2 regions of the Streptomyces sp. SAS_272 genome follow, and region 2 is predicted to be linked to the other one. Evidence: predicted binding sites of a transcription regulator. Region 2 holds the regulator's gene; the other holds the start of a gene.

Region 1 (10,523 bases), on a different contig from region 2:
CGGAGACGGTCGCGCGGACGGCGGCCACGATCTCGGCGGCGAACTTCGTGCGGGCCACCAGGTCGCCGCCGTAGGCGTCGGTCCGGCGGTTGGTGCCGGCCCACAGGAACTGGTCGAGGAGGTAGCCGTGGGCGCCGTGCAGCTCGACGCCGTCGAACCCGATGCGCTCGGCGGCGGCCGCGGCCTCGGCGAACGCGCCGATGACGTCGTCCAGGTCGCGCTGGGTCATCGCCTTGCCGGCGCCCTCGGTGCCGTCCAGCCGGATGCCGGAAGGCCCGACGGCGGGCGCGTCCGCGTACGGCGGCTCACCCTGCTTGCGCACCATGCCGATGTGCCACAGCTGCGGCACGATCTTCCCGCCGCCCGCGTGCACGGCCTCCGCGACCTTCGCCCAGCCCGCGAGCTGCTCCTCGCCGTGGAAGCGCGGCACCCGGTCGCTCTGCCCGGCGGAGTCGTGCCCCACGTAGGTGCCCTCGGTGACGATGAGGCCGACGCCGGCGGCGGCCCGGCGCCCGTAGTACGACACGACGTCCTCGCCGGGGACGCCGTCCGGGGAGAACATGCGCGTCATGGGCGCCATGGCGATGCGGTTCGGGACGGTGAGTCCGTTGATGGACACCGGGCGGGCGAGAATCTCGGCGGCGCGCGTGGCGGCGGGCGGGGTGATGCTCACGTGGGGGGCTCCTCGGGACGATGGACCGGTGGGTATGTGCACATGCATTGAGCGTCTCTCCCACTCAAACCCTTCGGCCCCGCGCGCCATTCCGAGCCCCGGGAGACAACCCCTGTGATCCCGGCCACGCACCCCGGGCGGCACCTCGCTGCCGCCCGTCCCGGCCGCGAGAATGACGCCATGCCCAAGCCGCCGCCGCTCCCCTCCCTGCTCTCCTCCCCCGAGCTGGAACGGTCCTCCGTGGTCGCCAACAGCACCATGAACCGCGAGCGCGGCCTCACCGGCGTCAACAGCTACGCCCGTGAACTGGGCATCGACCTCCTGGCCCACCTGGCGCACCGCCCCGCACCCTCCTGGCTGGACCTGTGCAGCGGCGAGGGCCGCGCCCTGCGCGAGGCCGCCTCCGCGCTGCCCGCCGGGGCGGTCCTGACCGCCGTCGACCTGGTGGGCCCGCTCGTCCCGCTGCCCGCCCCGTCGGCCCTGGAGGAGACGGTCGCCTCCGTCTCGTCCTGGACCCCGGCCCGGACGTACGACCTGATCACCTGCGTCCACGGCCTGCACTACGTCGGCGACCAGCTCGGCCTGCTCGCCCGCGCCGCGTCCTGGCTGACCGAGGACGGCCTGCTGGCCGCGCACTTCGACCCGCAGTCGGTGCGCCATGCCGACGGCTCGACCGCCGCGAGACCGGTGGTCTCGGCCCTGCGCGCGGCAGGCTACGACTACAGCCCCCGCCGCCACCTCCTCGCCCTCCGAGGCGCCCGGGCCGTCCGTCTCCCGTTTCACTACCTGGGCGCCGACCCGACCGCCGGCCCCAACTACACGGGCCAGCCCGCCATCGCCTCCCACTACACCGCCTCCTGACCGACGGCCGCGTCACGGGAGCGGGTGTCTTTGTTCAGCCTGCGCACCCGCTCCCGCAACACCTCGGCAGGCGCCACCTCCCCCACGTCCGCCGGCGCACAGTCCCACTCCCGACCGCCCCCCACCGGCCGCAGCACCACCCGATCCGCCAGCCGCTCCATGGCCTCCCCGATCCGCCCGCTCCCGACGTCCCTGACGTACGCCCCGCTCACGCGTCGCCCCCCGCCCCGCGCAGCGCCGCCGCCAGTCGCGAGGCCACGCCGAGGTTGCAGCGGCCCAGATCCACCAGGGCGTACGGGTCGCCGTGCGCGCCCGAGACGGGGTCGATCCGCAGCGACGGCAGGATGATCCCCACCTCGCGCAGGGCATTCCGCAACTGCTCCAGGGCCTCCTGGACCGTCCGGGCGGGCCGATCCTCCGCCGATGTTCTGGGCATCTCCATTGCGCCGATCCCTCCACGCTGAGTGTTCCCGTTCACCACACAGCGTGGCCGCCCGGCTTCTAACCTGGCCAGATACGGCGTCCCAACAAACCCACCTGTGTGACAGGGAGTCGCCATGCCAGGACCGAAGGACCTCGATCCGTCATCGTCCCCCCGAGCACTACTGGGTGCGGAGTTGCGGCACGCCCGCGAGAAGAAGGGGCTGAGTCAGGCGAACCTGGGCGAGCTGCTGTTCGTCAGCGGCTCGTTCATCGGGCAACTGGAGGCGGGGACGCGACGGATGCTCCTGGAGTACGCCGTCAAGATCGACGAAACCCTGGGCACCAACGGCTTCTTCCGGCGCAACTGCACGGCCTCCACGAACTCCAAGTACGCACACCACTTCACCCAGGCAGTGGAAGCAGAGGAACTCGCTTCGTCGATCAGGCAGTTCACGCCCACCCTGCTTCCCGGGCTGTTGCAATCGCCTGGCTGCGCGGAGGCCCTGTTCCGCGCCTACTGGCCTACAGAACCAGACGCGAGAATCGACGAACTGGTAGCCATGCGAATGGCCCGGACCCGCCTTCTCGACGATCCAACAACCCCGTTGTTGTGGGCGGTCCTCGACGAAGCCGCCCTGCGCCGCCCTGCCGGTGGAACGGCCGTCATGGCACAGGCCCTCCAACACGTGGCGACCCTCGCCCAGCGACGGCGGATCATCATGCAGGTGCTCCCGTTCAGTGCAGGCGCCATCGGATCTCAGGTAAGCGGCATCAAGCTCATGTACTTCCCCGACGCGCCTCCGCTCTCATACGTCGAAGGCATCGACGTGGGACGCCTGATAGACGACCCGGCAACTGTCGCCCGCCATGAGCTGACGTTCGACCTGATCAGGGCCAGCGCACTCTCTCCACAGGATTCCCTGGCCCTGCTGGGATCCGTGGCAGAGGATTGGACACATGACGCGACACAGCCGTGAGTCCTGGTACAAGTCGAGCTACAGCGGTGCCGACAACGGCGACTGCCTCGAAGTCGCCGCCGGTCGCTCCCCCCTCGTCCCCGTCCGGGACTCCAAGGCCCCCCTCGGCCCGAGGCTCGTGTTCCGGGCCGAGGCGTGGTCCGCGTTCGTGGAGAACCTCAAGGCAGGCTGACCCGCCGTCCGCCGCGACCGCCCCGAGGCTCAAGCGTCCAGCGCCGAGCCCTCTTTCCAAGGAACGGGTGGAGGGCCTCAACCCACCCTCCCACCCGGCAAGTTGACGCGGAGCGACCGACTTGCCACGGAAGGTCACCACGCTCTAGCGTGCGCAGAACGAAACAGCCCCCGCCAGGTGCTACCAACACCTGCGGGGGCCTGACCTGCAAGATCGAAAGAGACTCGATCCGTGGCTGCAGCCAAGCTTAGTACTGACCCCCAGTCCGCGCACGCATCCCCGCACCCGATGGCCAATCCGGGTTACGGCAAACGAACCGCGCCGGACCAACTCGCCCGCACCCGTCACGACTTCACACACCTCCCGCCCCGTGAGGCGGCGATCGCCGCGTACCTCGACCAGCTGCCCGACGGCACGGACATCTCCGTGAAGACGCTGGCCAAGACGACGCCGTACGGCCAGTGCGCCCTGCGGACCGCCCTCAACCGCATCCAGCAGGCGGGGCACTTGAGGCGGGGCCGGGAACGCGTGGAATCGACCTCCGGCGAGTACCGCTGGATCACCCGAACGTGGTTCACCCGTACCGCACGCAACGACGGTTGGTGGGCGAGGTTCACGCGGGGTGACGCCCCCGGAGAACCACCGGACCCGGACCCGGACCCGGGGCCTGCCCCTGAAGGCACCCGCCCCACCCGCTCCCGCGCCCACATCCTCCTGGCCGCCCTCGGCCGCACGGCCCCCGCACTGTCCCTCTCCGCCGCCGACTGCGCGCGACTCGCCCCGCTGGTGGAGGAGTGGTTCGCGCGCGGGGCCACGGAGGAGACGCTCCACACCGCACTCACAGCCGGTCTGCCGACCCCGGTCCACAGCCCCGCCGCCCTGCTCCACCGCCGCCTGACGGACAAGATCCCGCCTCCGCCGCCACCGGCCCCACCCCCGCCCCGCCGTCGTCTGGAGTGCGCGGAATGCGGGGTCCCCGGACACCCGGAGGCCCTGCCAGGGGGCGTGTGCCGCGGCTGCCGAGGCGAGCACACCCCCACACGCCCCGCCGCACTCCTGCCGTCCCCCGCGATCCACGCCCGCGCGGGGGAGATCCGGGCTGCCATGTCCCTGAAACGACAGGAGAGGACACCCGTATGACGGCTCCTACGGTCCGACGACGCCACCCCGGGGCACGATGGAGGGAAGGAGGCGACGCCATGACCCCTGACATCGAAGAACGCCCTCAGATGTCCGTGGAGGACTTCGAAGAACTCGTCGAGAGAGCTCCGAGGGAGCTTCGTGACCGGCTGGGGTTTCTCGGCGGGAGGCTGTGCATCCGCCACGGGCCGCTCGACGTCGAGGAGTTCGAGGAGCTTGCTGCGTCCGCGCCTGAGACCGTGCGGCTCGAGTATGTGAACGGAAAGGTAGTAGTCAAGGCGATGCCGGACGGCAGGCACACGTCGATCTTCATGTGGCTGCTGCGCCAGTGCATGCACCAACGCCCCGATCTGGACCTAGCACCCGAGCGCGGCGTCAAAGCCGAGACATACCGAAAGGGTCGCGCCCGCACGGACGGTTTCCTCGCGCCGGTGAACCACTTCGTCGAAGACGGGGAGTGGTCCGCCCCGGACGGCACGCTGATGGCTGTGGAGATCACCTCCCACGATCGCGACACCGACCAGCGCGACCGTATCGACAAGCCCGTCGGCGACGACGGAGCGGCCATTCCCGTCTACCTCCTCGTCGACCGCGACAACAACACGGTCGTCGTGTTCAGCGAGCCCAAGGACGGCCGCTACCAGCAGTCCGTGTCCTACTCCTGGGGTGCCACCGTGCCGCTTCCGGCTCCTGTCGGTATCACCCTCGACACTGAGCAGCTCAAGCAGTTCGCCGACTGAAACGCCCGAGGGCGGCGCCCCCCGTTTCCGGGAAGTGCCGCCCTCGGTCGAAGGACAGGCGATCAACCGTCAGGTCGATCAGAAGTCCATGTCACCGCCCGGCATGCCGCCGCCGGCGGGCGCGGCGGCCTTCTCCGGCTTGTCGGCGATGACGGCCTCGGTGGTGAGGAACAGCGCGGCGATGGAGGCGGCGTTCTGCAGAGCAGAGCGCGTCACCTTCGCCGGGTCGATGATGCCCTCGGCGATCATGTCGACGTACTCACCGGTCGCGGCGTTCAGACCGTGGCCGATGGGCAGGTTGCGGACCTTCTCCACGACGACGCCGCCCTCGAGACCACCGTTGACGGCGATCTGCTTGAGCGGGGCCTCGAGCGCGATGCGCACGGCGTTGGCGCCGGTCGCCTCGTCACCCTCGAGCTCCAGCTTCTCGAAGACGGCGGAGGCCTGGATGAGCGCCACGCCACCACCGGCGACGATGCCCTCCTCGACGGCGGCCTTCGCGTTGCGGACGGCGTCCTCGATGCGGTGCTTGCGCTCCTTGAGCTCCACCTCGGTGGCGGCGCCGGCCTTGATGACCGCGACACCGCCGGCGAGCTTCGCCAGGCGCTCCTGCAGCTTCTCGCGGTCGTAGTCCGAGTCGCTGTTCTCGATCTCGGCGCGGATCTGGTTGACCCGGCCCGCGACCTGGTCCGAGTCGCCGGCACCGTCGACGATGGTCGTCTCGTCCTTGGTGATGACGACCTTGCGGGCCTTGCCGAGCAGGTCGAGGGTCGTGTTCTCGAGCTTGAGACCGACCTCCTCGGAGATGACCTCGCCACCGGTGAGGATGGCGATGTCGTTCAGCATCGCCTTGCGGCGGTCGCCGAAGCCCGGGGCCTTGACCGCGACGGACTTGAAGGTGCCGCGGATCTTGTTGACGACCAGGGTCGACAGGGCCTCGCCCTCGACGTCCTCGGCGATGATCAGCAGCGGCTTGCCGCCCTGCATGACCTTCTCGAGGAGCGGGAGCAGGTCCTTGACGTTGGCGATCTTGGAGTTCGCGATCAGGATGTACGGGTCGTCGAGGACGGCCTCCATACGCTCCATGTCGGTGGCGAAGTACGCCGAGATGTAGCCCTTGTCGAAGCGCATGCCCTCGGTGAGCTCGAGCTCCAGACCGAAGGTCTGCGACTCCTCGACCGTGATGACGCCTTCCTTGCCGACCTTGTCCATCGCCTCGGCGATGAGCTCGCCGATCTGGGTGTCGGCGGCGGAGATGGAGGCCGTGGAGGCGATCTGCTCCTTGGTCTCGACATCCTTCGCCTGCTCGAGCAGGGCGCCGGAGACGGCCTCGACGGCCTTCTCGATGCCACGCTTGAGAGCCATCGGGTTGGCGCCGGCGGCTACGTTGCGCAGGCCTTCCTTGACGAGGGCCTGGGCGAGGACGGTCGCGGTGGTCGTGCCGTCACCGGCGACGTCGTCCGTCTTCTTCGCGACTTCCTTGACCAGCTCGGCGCCGATCTTCTCGTACGGGTCCTCGAGCTCGATCTCCTTGGCGATGGAGACACCATCGTTGGTGATCGTGGGGGCGCCCCACTTCTTCTCGAGGACGACGTTGCGGCCCTTGGGGCCGAGCGTCACCTTGACGGCGTCCGCGAGCTGGTTCATGCCGCGCTCGAGGCCGCGCCGCGCCTCCTCGTCGAACGCGATGATCTTGGCCATGTGAAGTGGTCCCTCCAGGACTGGGGGTGATTCCTTCGGACCGCGCCCGCGCCCGCGACGGACGGCTCGCCGGCCGTGTGGTTCCTTGCCCCACCTGGCCTGCGGGCCTCACCGACCCGGTCCTTCGTTGTCACTCTCACCTTCAGAGTGCTAACGCCAATGATTAGCACTCGCCCATGCCGAGTGCAAGCGCCTCGGGAGGATCCGCAGGTGAACAGGGGGCGTCCGGGCCCGCCGTCTGCGGCCGGCCGAGGGGTCGAGGAGGCCCGCCCCTGGACTCGCTCCCGCTTCCGGGCATGCCGAAGGGCTCGCACCCCGGGAGGCGCGAGCCCTTCGAAGATGAAACAGAAGAACGACGCTGTCAGTCGGCGCGTGCTTCAGCCGGTCGCAAGACGGACCATGTCCGCCTGCGGCCCTTTCTGGCCCTGCGAGATCTCGAAATCGACCCGCTGACCCTCTTCCAGGGTGCGGTAGCCGTCCATCTGAATCGCGCTGTAGTGGACGAATACATCCGCACCACCGTCGACCGCGATGAAGCCGTACCCCTTCTCCGCGTTGAACCACTTGACGGTGCCCTGAGCCATGCCTAACTCCCCTATTACTGGCCCTTGCACAGATCCACACTTCGTGGATCCGGGTCAGACCTCACCCCCCAGTTGGTTGGGGGCGTGCGCCGGAACGCGTCGACCGCGGCTGAATGTATCTGCCCAACTGCCGTCTGCAACAGGTCACTCGGACGAGAATTCTGGACGTGCGAGATCCGGAATGTGGCGCAAATTCGCCAGAATTCAGGGCAAGTCGGGCCCTGCAAAAGCCACAAAAGCCACGAAAGCAGCGCGTACTTTGGCTGCTTCTTGTCGGGCGCGGGCGGAAATAAAAGGCTCCGGAACCGGTGATCAGGACCGGGTTCCCCAACTGTACCGCGCTCAACCACTCTGAATTGCCCCCTCCGCTTCTATCGCGGAGAGGGCAATTCGATGAACTCTCGGTAATCGCTGTTACCGACGGTTACTACCGGCGGGTACTGACCGACGGTCAGCCACCTGCGACGGCCGGAATGATCGAGATGCCGGCGCCGGCCGGAGTCGCCGTCTCGAGACCCTGCTCGAAGCGGACGTCGTCGTCGTTCACGTACACGTTGACGAACCGGCGCAGCTTGCCCTGGTCGTCCAGGACGCGCGCGGCGATGCCGGTGTGGTTCTTCTCCAGGTCGGAGATGACCTCGCCGAGGGTCGCGCCCTCGGCCGAGACCTCGGCCCGGCCGCCGGTGTAGGTGCGCAGGATGGTCGGGATGCGAACAGTGACGCTCATGATGCGAGGCCAGCCTCTCGGAAAGAGTCCAGGTTCGGGCGGATGGTCGCGGTGAGTCCGGTGCCGGCCACCGCGTCCAGGGTCTTCAGGCCGTCGCCGGTGTTCAGGACGACGGTGGTCTTCGTCGGGTCCAGCAGACCGCTCTCGATCAACTTCTTCGTCACGCCCACGGTCACGCCGCCGGCGGTCTCCGCGAAGATGCCCTCGGTGCGCGCCAGCAGCTTGATCGCGTCGACGACCTGCTCGTCGTTCACGTCCTCCACCGCGCCGCCGGTCCGCCGCGCGATGTCGAGGACGTACGGGCCGTCCGCCGGGTTGCCGATGGCCAGCGACTTGGCGATGGTGTTCGGCTTCTGGGGGCGGACCACGTCGTGCCCCGCCTTGTAGGCCACGGACACCGGGGAGCAGCCCTCCGCCTGCGCGCCGAAGATCTTGTACGGCCTGTCCTCGACCAGCCCGAGCTTGATCAGCTCCTGAAGGCCCTTGTCGATCTTCGTGAGCTGGGAGCCGGACGCGATGGGCACCACCAGCTGGTCGGGCAGCCGCCAGCCGAGCTGCTCGCAGATCTCGTACGCCAGCGTCTTCGAGCCCTCGGCGTAGTACGGCCGCAGGTTGACGTTGACGAAGCCCCAGCCCTCGCCCGCCGGGTCGCCGATGAGCTCGGAGCAGAAGCGGTTGACGTCGTCGTAGTTGCCCTCGATGCCGACGAGCTCGCCGCCGTAGATCGCGGCCATGACGACCTTGCCCTGCTCCAGGTCGTGCGGGATGAAGACGCACGAGCGGAACCCGGCGCGGGCGGCGGCGGCGCCCACGGCGCCGGCCAGGTTGCCCGTGGAGGAGCAGGAGAGCGTGGTGAAGCCGAACGCGCGGGCGGCCTCGATGGCCTGGGCGACGACCCGGTCCTTGAAGGAGTGGGTCGGGTTGCCGGAGTCGTCCTTGACGAAGAGCTTGCCGGCGTCGACGCCCAGCTCGCGGGCGAGGTTGTCGGCCTGCACGAGCTTGGTCCAGCCGGGGTTGATGTTCGGCTTGTCGGCCACGTCCGCCGGGACGGGCAGCAACGGCGCGTAGCGCCAGATGTTCGCGGGTCCCGCCTCGATGCGCTTGCGCAGCTCCTCCGTGTCGTAGGAGGAGAAGTCGTACGCGATCTCGAGCGGGCCGAAACACTCCTCGCACGCGAAGACCGGACCGAGGGGGACGCGGTGGCCGCACTCGCGGCAGCTCAACGCGGTGGCCGGACCGAGGTCGACAGCGGAGGTCGTAGAGTCCGTGGTGCTTGCAACAGTCTGCGCAGCCATGTGAGGCGAGGCCCTTTCTCCTCATCTTCCTCACGACGCACTTCGCCGTGAGACGGATTTGGCACCTTCCCGAGCCGGGAGCCTCGCTGAACGATCAACACTGATCTACGAGAACCGACTGGAGGGTTGCCGGGGCTTCATCGGGCCGTGTCCCTCTGCCCCTCTGGATGAGCGGTATTCGGTTGTTGATCTGTACGCGCCGACGACCCTGACATGCGATGGTCAGCCGCGTTGTTCAAGACTGTAACCGAAGGCCAGGACAGTTGAGATAGTCGTCCGAACCGCGAGATGGATCACGCAGGACCGTACTCGCCGAGAGAACGCAGAGGAGCCGCCGACGTGCTGGAAGAAGTCGAGCGCTGGCTGAGCACCCGTTCCTGGTCCCTGACGGACCGCCCACTGCACCGGATTCTCGCCGCCAAACAGCGCACGGGCCAGTCGGTGAGCGTCGTGCTGCCCGCGCTCAACGAGGAGGAGACGGTCGGCGAGATCGTCGCCGTGATCCGTCACGACCTCATGCTGCAGGTCCCCCTCGTCGACGAGCTCGTCGTCGTCGACTCCGGATCGACCGACCGCACGTCCGAGGTCGCCGCGGCCGCGGGCGCGCGCGTCGTCCACCGCGACGAGATACTCCCCCGCCTGCCCGCCGTGCCCGGCAAGGGCGAGGTGCTGTGGCGTTCGCTGCTGGTCACCCGCGGGGACGTGGTCTGCTTCGTCGACGCCGACCTGCGCGAGTTCTCCTCCGACTTCGTCTCGGGGATCGTCGGCCCGCTGCTCACCGATCCGGACGTGGACCTGGTCAAGGCCATGTACGACCGTCCGCTGGGCGGTGCGGCCGGTCAGGGCGGACGGGTCACCGAACTGATGGCCCGCCCCCTGCTCAACATGCACTGGCCGCAGCTCGCCGGGTTCGTGCAGCCGCTCGGCGGCGAGTACGCGGCCCGCCGGAGCCTGCTGGAACAGCTGCCCTTCCCCGTGGGGTACGGCGTGGAACTGGGCATGCTGGTCGACGCCCTGCACCTGGTGGGCCTCGACGCCCTCGCCCAGGTCGACGTCGGCGTGCGCAAGCATCGCCACCAGGACGGCCAGGCTCTGGGCCGGATGGCGGCGGCGATCTACCGCACCGCCCAGCTGCGGCTGGCCCGCGGCCATCTGGTCCGCCCCGCCCTCACCCAGTTCGAGCGCGGCCCGGACGGCTTCGAACCGCACACCTACTCCGTCGACACGGAG
Region 2 (10,523 bases):
CGGTGCGGGCGGGACGGGAGGGCCCCGCGGCGGGCCTCACCAGGGTCACCACCCTGCCCTCCAGCAGGAAGCCGCGCGGCTCGAGCGGGAACACCCGGTGCTTGCCGAAGCGGTCCTCCAGGGTCACCGTGCCCGCCTCGCAGCGGATCACCGCGCCGCAGAAACCGGTGCCGGGCTCCTCCACCACCAGGCCGGGCTCCGCCGCGACCTCGGGAACCGGCGCCGGCTTCTTCCAGGGAGGGGTCAGGTCGGCGGAGTACTGGCGCATTCGGATGACGATAGGAGAATCCCCGGGGCGGGATTACGGCGACACGCCGAATCGTGCCGCCAGCGCGTCCCGCTGTGCCCGTACGAACGCCGCGTCCACCACGGCCCCGTGACCGGGCACGTACCGCGCGTCCTCGCCGCCGAGGTCGAGGAGCCGGTCCAGGGCGGCGGGCCAGCGCGACGGCACCGCGTCCGGGCCGGCCTGCGGATCGCCGGACTCCTCGACCAGGTCGCCGCAGAAGACCGTCTCGGGCTCGCCGGCCGCCGCACCCGGGACGAGGACCACCAGATCATGGGCGGAGTGGGCGGGGCCCACGTTCGCCAGCAGGACCTGCCGGCCGGCGCCCAGGTCGAGCGTCCACTCCCCGGAGACGAAATGGCGGGGCCGTACGAGCGTGTCCGCGGCCTCGGTCGCCGCGGCCTCGTCCACGCCCTGCCGCACCGCGTCCTCCCGCAGCTCGTCGGCCGGCACGGAGTCGATGCCCACCGCCCCGAACACCTCCGCGCCGGCGAACGCCGCCGCACCCAGCACATGGTCGAAATGGGGGTGTGTGAGCGCGAGATGGGTCACACGTCCGCCGGCGAGCCGCTCGGCCTGCGCCCGCAGCAGCGCGCCCTCCGCCAGCGTCGATCCGGCGTCGATCACCAGCGCCGTGCCCGCCCCGACGACCAGCCCCACCGTGCAGTCCCAGCCCGGCAGCCGGCACCGGCCCACCCCGGCCGCGACCCGCTCCCATCCCAGCTCTTCCCAAGTCATCGTCATGCCGCGACGCTAGCTGCACGGCATCCGTGCCGGGGCCGACCTTGCCCCGGGTGTACCCCACAGCCGTACACTGGCCGGGGAACGCTGGCACTCGAATGTGAAGAGTGCCAAAGGCGAGGGCCCAGGGGACTGGGGGACGACATTCTGGAGGTGTGCGCGCGATGCTGAGTGAACGCAGGCTCCAGGTGCTGCGCGCCATCGTCCAGGACTACGTCGGCACCGAGGAGCCGGTGGGGTCCAAGGCGCTCACCGAGCGGCACAACCTCGGCGTCTCCCCGGCGACGGTCCGCAACGACATGGCCGCCCTGGAGGACGAGGGGTACATCGCCCAGCCGCACACCAGCGCCGGGCGGATCCCCACGGACAAGGGCTACCGGCTCTTCGTCGACAAGCTGGCCGGCGTCAAGCCGATGACCGGCCCCGAGCGGCGCGCCATCCAGAACTTCCTGGACGGCGCGGTCGACCTCGACGACGTCGTGGCGCGGACGGTACGGCTGCTCGCGCAGCTCACCCGGCAGGTCGCCGTCGTGCAGTACCCGTCCCTGACCCGCTCGACCGTGCGGCACGTGGAGCTCCTCTCCCTCGCGCCGGCACGCCTGATGCTGGTGCTGATCACGGACACCGGGCGGGTCGAGCAGCGGCTGGTGGACTGCCCGGCGCCCTTCGGGGAGTCCTCGCTGGCGGATCTGCGCGCGCGGCTGAACAGCCGGGTGGCGGGCCGCCGCTTCAGCGACGTGCCTCGGCTGGTGGAGGACCTGCCGGACGCCTTCGAGGCGGAGGACCGCGGCACGGTGACGACGGTGCTCTCCACGTTGCTGGAGACGCTCGTCGAAGAGAACGAGGAGCGGCTGATGATCGGCGGAACCGCCAATCTCACCCGCTTCGGACATGACTTTCCCCTCACCATCCGGCCCGTCCTGGAGGCCCTCGAGGAGCAGGTCGTGCTCCTCAAACTCCTTGGCGAGGCGGGGGATTCGGGCATGACCGTACGCATCGGTCACGAGAACGCCTACGAGGGACTCAACTCCACTTCCGTGGTGTCGGTCGGCTACGGTTCGGGCGGCGAGGCAGTCGCCAAACTCGGCGTGGTCGGACCGACCCGCATGGATTACCCGGGAACGATGGGAGCGGTACGAGCGGTGGCACGGTACGTCGGACAGATCCTGGCGGAGTCGTAAGTGGCCACGGACTACTACGCCGTCCTCGGCGTGCGCCGCGACGCGTCGCAGGAAGAGATCAAGAAGGCCTTCCGGAGGCTCGCGCGCGAGCTGCACCCGGACGTCAACCCGGATCCGAAGACCCAGGAGCGGTTCAAGGAGATCAACGCCGCCTACGAGGTGCTGTCGGACCCGCAGAAGAAGCAGGTCTACGACCTCGGCGGCGACCCGCTGTCCCAGGCGGGCGGCGGTGGCGCCGGCGGCTTCGGGGCGGGGGGCTTCGGCAACTTCTCCGACATCATGGACGCGTTCTTCGGCACGGCGTCGCAGCGTGGGCCCCGCTCGCGCACCCGGCGCGGCCAGGACGCGATGATCCGGCTGGAGATCGACCTCGAGGAGGCGGCCTTCGGCACCACGAAGGACCTCCAGGTCGACACGGCGATCGTCTGCACGACGTGCAGCGGCGAGGGCGCGGCCCCCGGCACCAGCGCTCAGACGTGTGACATGTGCCGCGGCCGCGGCGAGGTGTCGCAGGTGACCCGGTCGTTCCTGGGCCAGGTCATGACGTCGCGGCCGTGTCCGCAGTGCCAGGGCTTCGGCACCGTCGTGCCGACCCCGTGTCCCGAGTGCGCGGGCGACGGGCGTGTGCGCTCGCGCCGCACCCTGACGGTGAAGATCCCGGCCGGCGTCGACAACGGCACCCGGATCCAGCTCGCGGGCGAGGGGGAGGTCGGCCCCGGCGGCGGCCCCGCCGGCGACCTGTACGTGGAGATCCACGAGCTGCCGCACGCGCAGTTCCAGCGGCGCGGCGACGACCTGCACTGCACGGTGACCCTGCCGATGACGGCGGCGTCCCTCGGCACCAAGGTGCCCCTGGAGACGCTGGACGGCCTGGAGGAGGTCGACATCCGGCCCGGCACCCAGTCCGGCCAGTCGATCCCGCTGCACAGCCGGGGCGTCACGCATCTGCGCGGCGGCGGGCGCGGCGACCTCATCGTGCACGTCGAGGTGCAGACCCCGACGAAGCTCGATCCCGAGCAGGAGCGGCTGCTGCGGGAGCTGGCGAAGCTGCGGGGCGAGGAGCGGCCCACGGGGCAGTTCCAGCCCGGACAGCAGGGACTGTTCTCCCGGCTCAAGGACGCGTTCAACGGACGGTGACGGTGGAGGTGCGGCGGGCGGCAGTCTCTTCCGCCCGCCGTGCCTTTCCCCTCCTCCCGGACGGGCCGGGGGTGCGCGCCGACGACTGAATCTCCCGGCACGTGCCGAGGGGAAGGGCCGATTCGGACTTGTCCTGAGGACGTGACAACATGCCGCCATGTCCTCCGCGCTGACCGGTCTCCTCCCTCACCCGATCGTGCAGGCCCCCATGGCGGGCGGTGTCTCCGTCCCGCAGCTCGTGGCCGCCGTGTCCGAGGCGGGCGGACTCGGATTCCTGGCAGCCGGGTACAAGACCGCCGACGGCATGTACCAGGACATCAAGCAGCTGCGGAGCCTCACCAGCCGCCCCTTCGGCGTCAACCTCTTCATGCCGCAGCCCGAGTACCCCGGCGCGAGCACCGGCTCCACCGGAGCGGCCCAGGCCGCGCTCCCCGCTGCCGGCGCCGTTGACGTCTACGCCCACCAGCTCGCCGGTGAGGCCGTCTGGTACGACACCGAGCTCGGTGACCCGGACAGCGGCCGCGACGACGGGTACGACGCCAAGCTGGCGGTTCTGCTGGACAACCCGGTGCCGGCGGTGTCCTTCCACTTCGGCGTCCCGAGCGGCGAGGCGCTGGAGTCGCTGCGCCGCGCGGGAACGTTCACGCTGGTCACGGCGACCACCGTCGAGGAGGCCCTCGCGGTGGAGCGGGCCGGCGCGGACGCGGTCGTCGTGCAGGGCGTGGAGGCCGGCGGACACCAGGGCAGCCACCGGGACAACCCCGAGAACGACGGCTGCGGCATCGGCCTGCTCTCCCTGGTCGCCCAGGTCCGGGAGTCCGTGAGCCTGCCGGTCGTCGCCGCCGGCGGCATCATGCGCGGCAGCCAGATCGCCGCGGTCCTCGCGGCCGGCGCGAGCGCGGCACAGCTGGGCACCGCGTTCCTCGCCACACCCGAGTCCGGCGCGCACGCCGTGCACAAGCAGGCGCTGACCAACCCCCTGTTCGTGCGCACCGAGCTGACCCGCGCCTTCTCCGGCCGCCCGGCCCGCGGCCTGGTCAACCGCTTTCTGCGCGAGCACGGCCCGTACGCGCCCGCCGCCTACCCGGAGGTGCACCACCTCACCGTGCCGCTGCGCAAGGCGGCGGCCAAGGCGGGGGACGCCCAGGGGATGGCGCTGTGGGCGGGGCAGGGCCACCGGATGGCCCGCGAACTGCCCGCCGGACGACTGGTGGAGGTGCTGGTGACCGAACTCGCCGCGGCGCGGACAGCGTTGTCGCAGGGCTTCGCGGCCGACGAGGGCGGCGCCCGATGACCGCTCCCGTCTTCGTCGTCGACGAAATCCCGCACGGTCGGACCGAGTTCGTGCTGGACGGACCCGAAGGCCGGCACGCCGTCTCGGTGAAGCGCCTGCGGGCCGGCGAGGACATCGTCCTCACCGACGGCGCCGGACGCTGGGCGGAGGCCGAGGTCGTCGCCGCCGAGGGCAAGGACCGGCTGGTCGTGCGGCTGGGCGAGACGGTCGAGGAGCCCGTCGAGACGCCGCGGATCACCGTCGTGCAGGCCCTGCCCAAGGGCGACCGGGGCGAGCTGGCCGTCGAGACGATGACCGAGACCGGCGTCGACAAGATCGTGCCGTGGGCGGCCGCGCGCTGCATCACCCAGTGGAGGGGCGAGCGCGGAGCGAAGGCGCTCGCCAAGTGGCGGGCCACCGCCCGCGAGGCCGGCAAGCAGTCCCGCCGGGTCCGCTTCCCCGAGGTCGCGGAGGCGTCGACCGCCCGCCAGGTGGCCGCGCTGCTCGCCCGGGCCGACTTCGCCGCCGTCCTGCACGAGGACCGCGACTACGGCAGCGAGCCGCTGGCCGCCGCCGAACTCCCCGCCGAGGGCGAGATCGTGCTCGTGGTGGGCCCCGAAGGGGGCGTGTCGCCCGAGGAGTTGGCCCTCTTCGAGGAGGCGGGCGCGAAGGCGTACCGGCTCGGCCGGAGCGTGCTGCGCACCTCGACCGCCGGCACGGCGGCCGCGGCCCTCGTCCTGGGCCGCACCGGCCGCTGGTCCTGACCGCCCGCCCGTCTGTCCGCTCGTACGGCGGCCAGGCCTTGCCCGTCCGCCCGCCCGCCCTTCGGAGGTCAACGTGGAACTCGTCCAAGTCAGGCTGCTGGTCAGGGACTTCGCCCTCTGCTACCGCTTCTACGCCGACGTCCTCGGGCTGAAGCCGCAGTCGGGCGCGGAGCAGGGGCCGTACGAGAAGTTCAGCCCCGCCACCGGGTCGGCGGGCATCGCGATCCAGGACCGCGCGATGATGGCGGAGGTGCTCGGCGAGCTGGGCGACGCGGCGAACGGGCACCGTTCCCTCGTGGTGCTGCGCGTCGACGACCTGGACTCCTACTGCGCGGGCGTCACCGCCCGTGGCGCCGCCCTGATCCACGGCCCCGCTCCGATGACCGACCGTATGCGCGTCGCCCACCTCAAGGACCCGGAGGGGAACCTGGTGGAGCTTCAGGAATGGCTGCTGCTGCGCGGCTGAGCGCGACGGCGGTGAACAGCCCCCGCCCGTCCGGCTCATCGTCCGCGCGGAACGTGACCGCATACGGGCTACCGCAGGGCCGCCCCGAGTGGCACGCTGCCCTTCATGGGGGCATCGAGGCGTGATCGGCTGCTTCCGGCGGTGGCGGTCGTGTTCGCGGCGGTCGGCGTCGTGGCGTGCGAGCCGGGCGGGTTGAGCACCATGTCCGTGGCGCACACCACCGACGAGGCGGCGACGGCCGAGATCCAGCGACGGCACGTGGACGTGCGCTGGCTGACGTGCACGGCTCAGTACAAGGACGAGAAGAAGGCGGCCGCCGTCGCCGCCGTCGACTGCCGGGGCAAGACCTCCGACGGACGCGACATCACGGTCGAGGGCCGGGTCGCGCGGGCGGTCGACGGGGCCTGTGTGCGGGGGGACCTCACCGCGGTCGTCGGCCGGAAGCAGCTGTTCCGGGTGAGCGGGCTCGGCGACTGCAAGTCCGCGACGCCGTCGCCGGTCAAGCCGTCCGGTTCCGCCGCGCCCGGCGCCCGGCCGACCGTCACCGTGACGGTCACCGTCACCCAGACCGTCGGCGCGGGCGGCGCGGGGAAGTGACCGAAACCCCTGACCAGCGGGCCCGGCGATGCATACAGTGATCCGGTGACCCAGTCCGCGACGCCTGCCGCGTATCTCAGATTCCCGCACCTGCACGGCGAATTGGCGGCCTTCGTCGCCGAGGACGACGTGTGGCTCGCGCCCCTCGACGGCGGCCGCGCCTGGCGGGTCAGCTCCGACAACACGCCGGTCTCCTCGCCGCGCATCTCGCCCGACGGCGCCACCGTCGCCTGGACGTCCACCCGTGACGGCGCGCCCGAGGTGCACATCGCCCCCGTCGACGGCGGGCCCTCGACCCGGCTGACGTACTGGGGCAACGCGCAGACCCGGGTGCGCGGCTGGACCCCGGACGGCCGGGTCCTCGCCGTCAGCACCTACGACCAGGCGACCCTGCGGCGCAGCTGGGCCCGCGCCGTCCCGGTGGACGGCGGACCGGCGGCGACCCTGCCGTACGGGCCGGTCGGCACGGTCGCCCACGGCCCGCACACCGTGCTGCTGTCCGCGTCGATGGGCCGCGAGGCCGCCCACTGGAAGCGCTACCGGGGCGGCACCGCGGGCAAGCTGTGGATCGACCGGGAGGGCGACGGGGACTTCGTCCGACTGCACGAGGAGCTGGACGGCAACATCGAGTGCCCGGTGTGGGCCGGGGACCGTATCGCGTTCCTCTCCGACCACGAGGGCACGGGTGCGCTGTACTCCTCCCTCGCCGACGGCTCCGACCTGCGCCGGCACACGCCGCACGGGGGCGCCTCCCGCTCGGGCGAAGCCGAGAGCGGGGAAGGCTTCTACGCACGCCAGGCCGCCGGCGACGGCACCCGGATCGTGTACATGTCCGCAGGTGAGCTGTGGCTGCTCGACGACCTCGACGGGGCCGAACCGCGCCGCCTCGACGTCCGGCTCGGCGGCCAGCGCACCGACCGCCGCCCCTACCCGGTCGCCGCCTCCCGGTGGTTGGGCGGGGCCGCGCCCGACCACACCGCGCGCGGCAGCGCCGTCGAGGTGCGTGGCGCCGTCCACTGGGTCACCCACCGGTCGGGGCCCGCCCGGGTGCTCGCCGCCGAACCCGGCGTGCGGGCCCGGCTGCCGCGCACCTTCCGCACGGAGGGGGAGGAGTGGGCGGTGTGGGTGACCGACGCCGAGGGGGAGGACGCGCTGGAGTTCGCCCCGGCGACCGGCGCGGCCTCCGGCGCCACCCCGCGCCGGCTCGCCGCCGGACGGCTCGGCCGGGTCCTCGAGCTCGCCATGGCGCCCGACGGCAGCCGGGCCGCGGTCGCCGCGCACGACGGACGGCTGCTGCTCGTCGAGCGGGAGACCGGAGAGGTCCGCGAGGTCGACAGCAGCCCCGACGGCGAGGTGTCCGACCTGGTCTTCTCACCGGACTCGGCCTGGCTCGCCTGGTCGCACCCAGGGCCGCGGCCGCTCAGCCAGCTCAAGCTCGCCAACGTCACCGACCTGTCGGTCACCGAGGCGACCCCGCTGCGCTTCCGCGACTACGCGCCGGCCTTCACCCTGGACGGCAAGCACCTCGCGTTCCTCTCCACACGCGCCTTCGACCCGGTCTACGACGAGCACGTCTTCGACCTCTCCTTCGTGGCCGGCGCCCGCCCGCACCTCATCACGCTCGCGGCGACCACCCCCTCGCCCTTCGGCCCGCAGCGGCACGGCAAGCCGTTCGAGGCTCCCGACAAGGAGGAGACGCCCGACAGCGAGGGCACCCCCGCCACCCGTATCGACCTCGAGGGCCTCGCCGACCGGATAGTGCCCTTCCCGGTCGAGGCCGGCCGCTACTCCGGGCTGGCCGCGGCGAAGGACGGCGTGCTGTGGCTGCGGCATCCCGTGCACGGCGTCCTCGGGGCCTCCCGCGCCACCCCGGACGACCCCGGCCCGGACACCGAGCTGGAGCGCTACGACCTCGTCCACCTGCGCGTCGAGCACCTCGCGGCGGACGCCGACCGCTTCGAGGTCAGCGGCGACGGCAAGCGGCTGCTGCTGTGGACCGACGGCAAGCTCAAGGTCGTCCCCAGCGACCGGCGCGCCTCGGGCGACGAGGACAGCGACAGCAACGTCACCGTCGACCTCGGCCGGATCCGCCGCGTCGTGGACCCGTCCGCCGAGTGGCGGCAGATGTACGACGAGACCGGCCGGATCATGCGGGACAACTTCTGGCGGCCCGACCTCGGCGGCGTCGACTGGGACGGCGTCCTCGACCGCTACCGGCCCGTGCTGGAGCGGGTCGCGACCCACGACGACCTCGTCGACCTGCTGTGGGAGCTGCACGGCGAGCTCGGCACCTCGCACGCCTACGTCTCACCGCGCGGCGGCCACCGCGGGGGCGCCCGGCAGGGTCTGCTCGGCGCGGACGTCTCCCGTCACGCGGACGGCAGTTGGCGCATCGACCGGGTGCTGCCGTCGGAGACCTCCGACCCCGACGCCCGTTCCCCGCTCGCCGCGCCCGGCGTCGCCGTGCGGGCCGGCGACGCGATCGTCGCCGTCGGCGGGCAGCCGGTGGACCCGGTCACCGGGCCCGGGCCGCTGCTGGTCGGCACGGCCGGCAAGGTCGTCGAGCTGACGGTGTCGCCGTCCGGCGGGGGCGAGCCGCGGCACGCCGTCGTCGTCCCCGTCGCCGACGAGGAGGCGCTGCGCTACCACGCGTGGGTCGCGGACCGGCGGGCGTACGTGCACGAGGCGTCGGGCGGCCGCCTGGGCTATCTGCACGTGCCCGACATGCAGGCGCCGGGCTGGGCGCAGATCCACCGCGACCTGCGGGTCGAGGTGGCGCGGGAGGGCCTGGTCGTGGACGTCCGGGAGAACCGCGGCGGGCACACCTCCCAGCTGGTCGTCGAGAAGCTCGCCCGGCGCATCGTCGGCTGGGACGTGCCGCGCGGCATGCGGGCGTCCAGCTATCCGGAGGACGCGCCGCGGGGGCCCGTGGTCGCCGTCGCCAACGAGTTCTCCGGGTCGGACGGGGACATCGTCAACGCGGCGATCAAGGCGCTCGGCATCGGGCCGGTGGTCGGGACGCGCACCTGGGGAGGGACGGTCGGGATCGACAGCCGCTACCGGCTGGTCGACGGAACGCTCGTCACACAGCCCAAGTACGCCATCTGGCTGGAGGGTTACGGGTGGGGCGTGGAGAACCACGGCGTCGACCCCGACGTCGAGGTGGTGTGCGCTCCCCAGGACTACGCGGCCGGCCGCGACGTCCAGCTCGACGCGGCGGTGGCGTCGGCACTGGCCTCGCTGGAGACCACGCCCGCGAAAGTCCCGCCCGTGCTGCCCTGACCGGGGTCGCGGCACGCGCCGGGGGCGCCCGCACGGGCCGGAGCGACGCGGTCCCCCCGCTACCATGCCCCCGTACCGATCATCCGTCCGAGGAGGAAACCGCATGGCAGGGGAAGCGCAGGACGACTGTCTGTTCTGCAAGATCGTCGCGGGGACCATTCCGGCGACGATCGTGCGGGAGACCGAGACGACGGTCGCCTTCCGGGACATCAACCCCCAGGCGCCCACCCACGTCCTGGTGATCCCGAAGGCGCACCACGAGAACGCCGCGGCCCTCGCGGCCGCCGACCCGGCCCTCACCGCCGACGTGCTGCGCGAAGCCCAGGCCGTGGCCGACGAGGACAAGCTGGACAGCTACCGCGTCGTCTTCAACACCGGCGCGGGCGCCGGCCAGACCGTCTTCCACGCGCACGCGCACGTCCTCGGCGGCCGCGGTCTGCACTGGCCTCCCGGCTAGACCGCCGTGTCCGTACGCGAACTGGTCGTCCTCGGCACCGCCAGCCAGGTGCCCACCCGGCACCGCAACCACAACGGCTACCTGCTGCGCTGGGACGGCGAGGGCCTCCTCTTCGACCCGGGCGAGGGCACCCAGCGCCAGATGCTGCGCGCCGGGGTCGCCGCGCACGACATCCACCGGATCTGCGTCACCCACTTCCACGGCGACCACTCCCTCGGCCTCGCGGGCGTCGTCCAGCGCATCAACCTGGACCAGGTGCCGCATCCGGTCATCGCCCACTACCCGCGCTCCGGGCAGCGGTTCTTCGAGCGGCTGCGCTACTCCACCGCCTACCGCGAG

What was found. The regulator HrcA, encoded in region 2, represses chaperone genes, less so after heat shock. The targets are predictions, from matches to a motif close to TTNGCACTCNGNNNNNCNGAGTGCNAA.
Region 1: groL (chaperonin GroEL) is a predicted target of HrcA. The motif match lies at 6,851-6,877, and genes of this name have one in related genera.

What each region holds. Positions count from the first base shown of each region.
Region 1 covers NZ_JBMNDR010000008.1:36,644-47,166, reverse strand. Annotated here, with positions in the region: gene ACN6LD_RS08060 (NADH:flavin oxidoreductase) at 1-673, opposite strand, end outside; gene ACN6LD_RS08055 (class I SAM-dependent methyltransferase) at 854-1,534, shown strand; gene ACN6LD_RS08050 (hypothetical protein) at 1,519-1,746, opposite strand; gene ACN6LD_RS08045 (hypothetical protein) at 1,743-1,976, opposite strand; gene ACN6LD_RS08040 (helix-turn-helix domain-containing protein) at 2,092-2,934, shown strand; gene ACN6LD_RS08035 (DUF397 domain-containing protein) at 2,915-3,106, shown strand; gene ACN6LD_RS08030 (hypothetical protein) at 3,395-4,246, shown strand; gene ACN6LD_RS08025 (Uma2 family endonuclease) at 4,306-4,986, shown strand; gene groL (chaperonin GroEL) at 5,065-6,687, opposite strand; gene ACN6LD_RS08015 (cold-shock protein) at 7,065-7,271, opposite strand; gene ACN6LD_RS08010 (MoaD/ThiS family protein) at 7,723-7,998, opposite strand; gene thrC (threonine synthase) at 7,995-9,293, opposite strand; SAM riboswitch class I at 9,312-9,467, opposite strand; gene ACN6LD_RS08000 (glucosyl-3-phosphoglycerate synthase) at 9,633-10,523, shown strand, end outside.
Region 2 covers NZ_JBMNDR010000001.1:3,110-13,632, forward strand. Annotated here, with positions in the region: gene ACN6LD_RS00015 (DUF3097 domain-containing protein) at 1-268, opposite strand, end outside; gene ACN6LD_RS00020 (MBL fold metallo-hydrolase) at 302-1,030, opposite strand; gene hrcA (heat-inducible transcriptional repressor HrcA) at 1,192-2,208, shown strand; gene dnaJ (molecular chaperone DnaJ) at 2,209-3,345, shown strand; gene ACN6LD_RS00035 (nitronate monooxygenase) at 3,503-4,639, shown strand; gene ACN6LD_RS00040 (16S rRNA (uracil(1498)-N(3))-methyltransferase) at 4,636-5,382, shown strand; gene ACN6LD_RS00045 (VOC family protein) at 5,456-5,848, shown strand; gene ACN6LD_RS00050 (hypothetical protein) at 5,954-6,445, shown strand; gene ACN6LD_RS00055 (S41 family peptidase) at 6,491-9,727, shown strand; gene ACN6LD_RS00060 (histidine triad nucleotide-binding protein) at 9,831-10,184, shown strand; gene ACN6LD_RS00065 (ribonuclease Z) at 10,191-10,523, shown strand, end outside.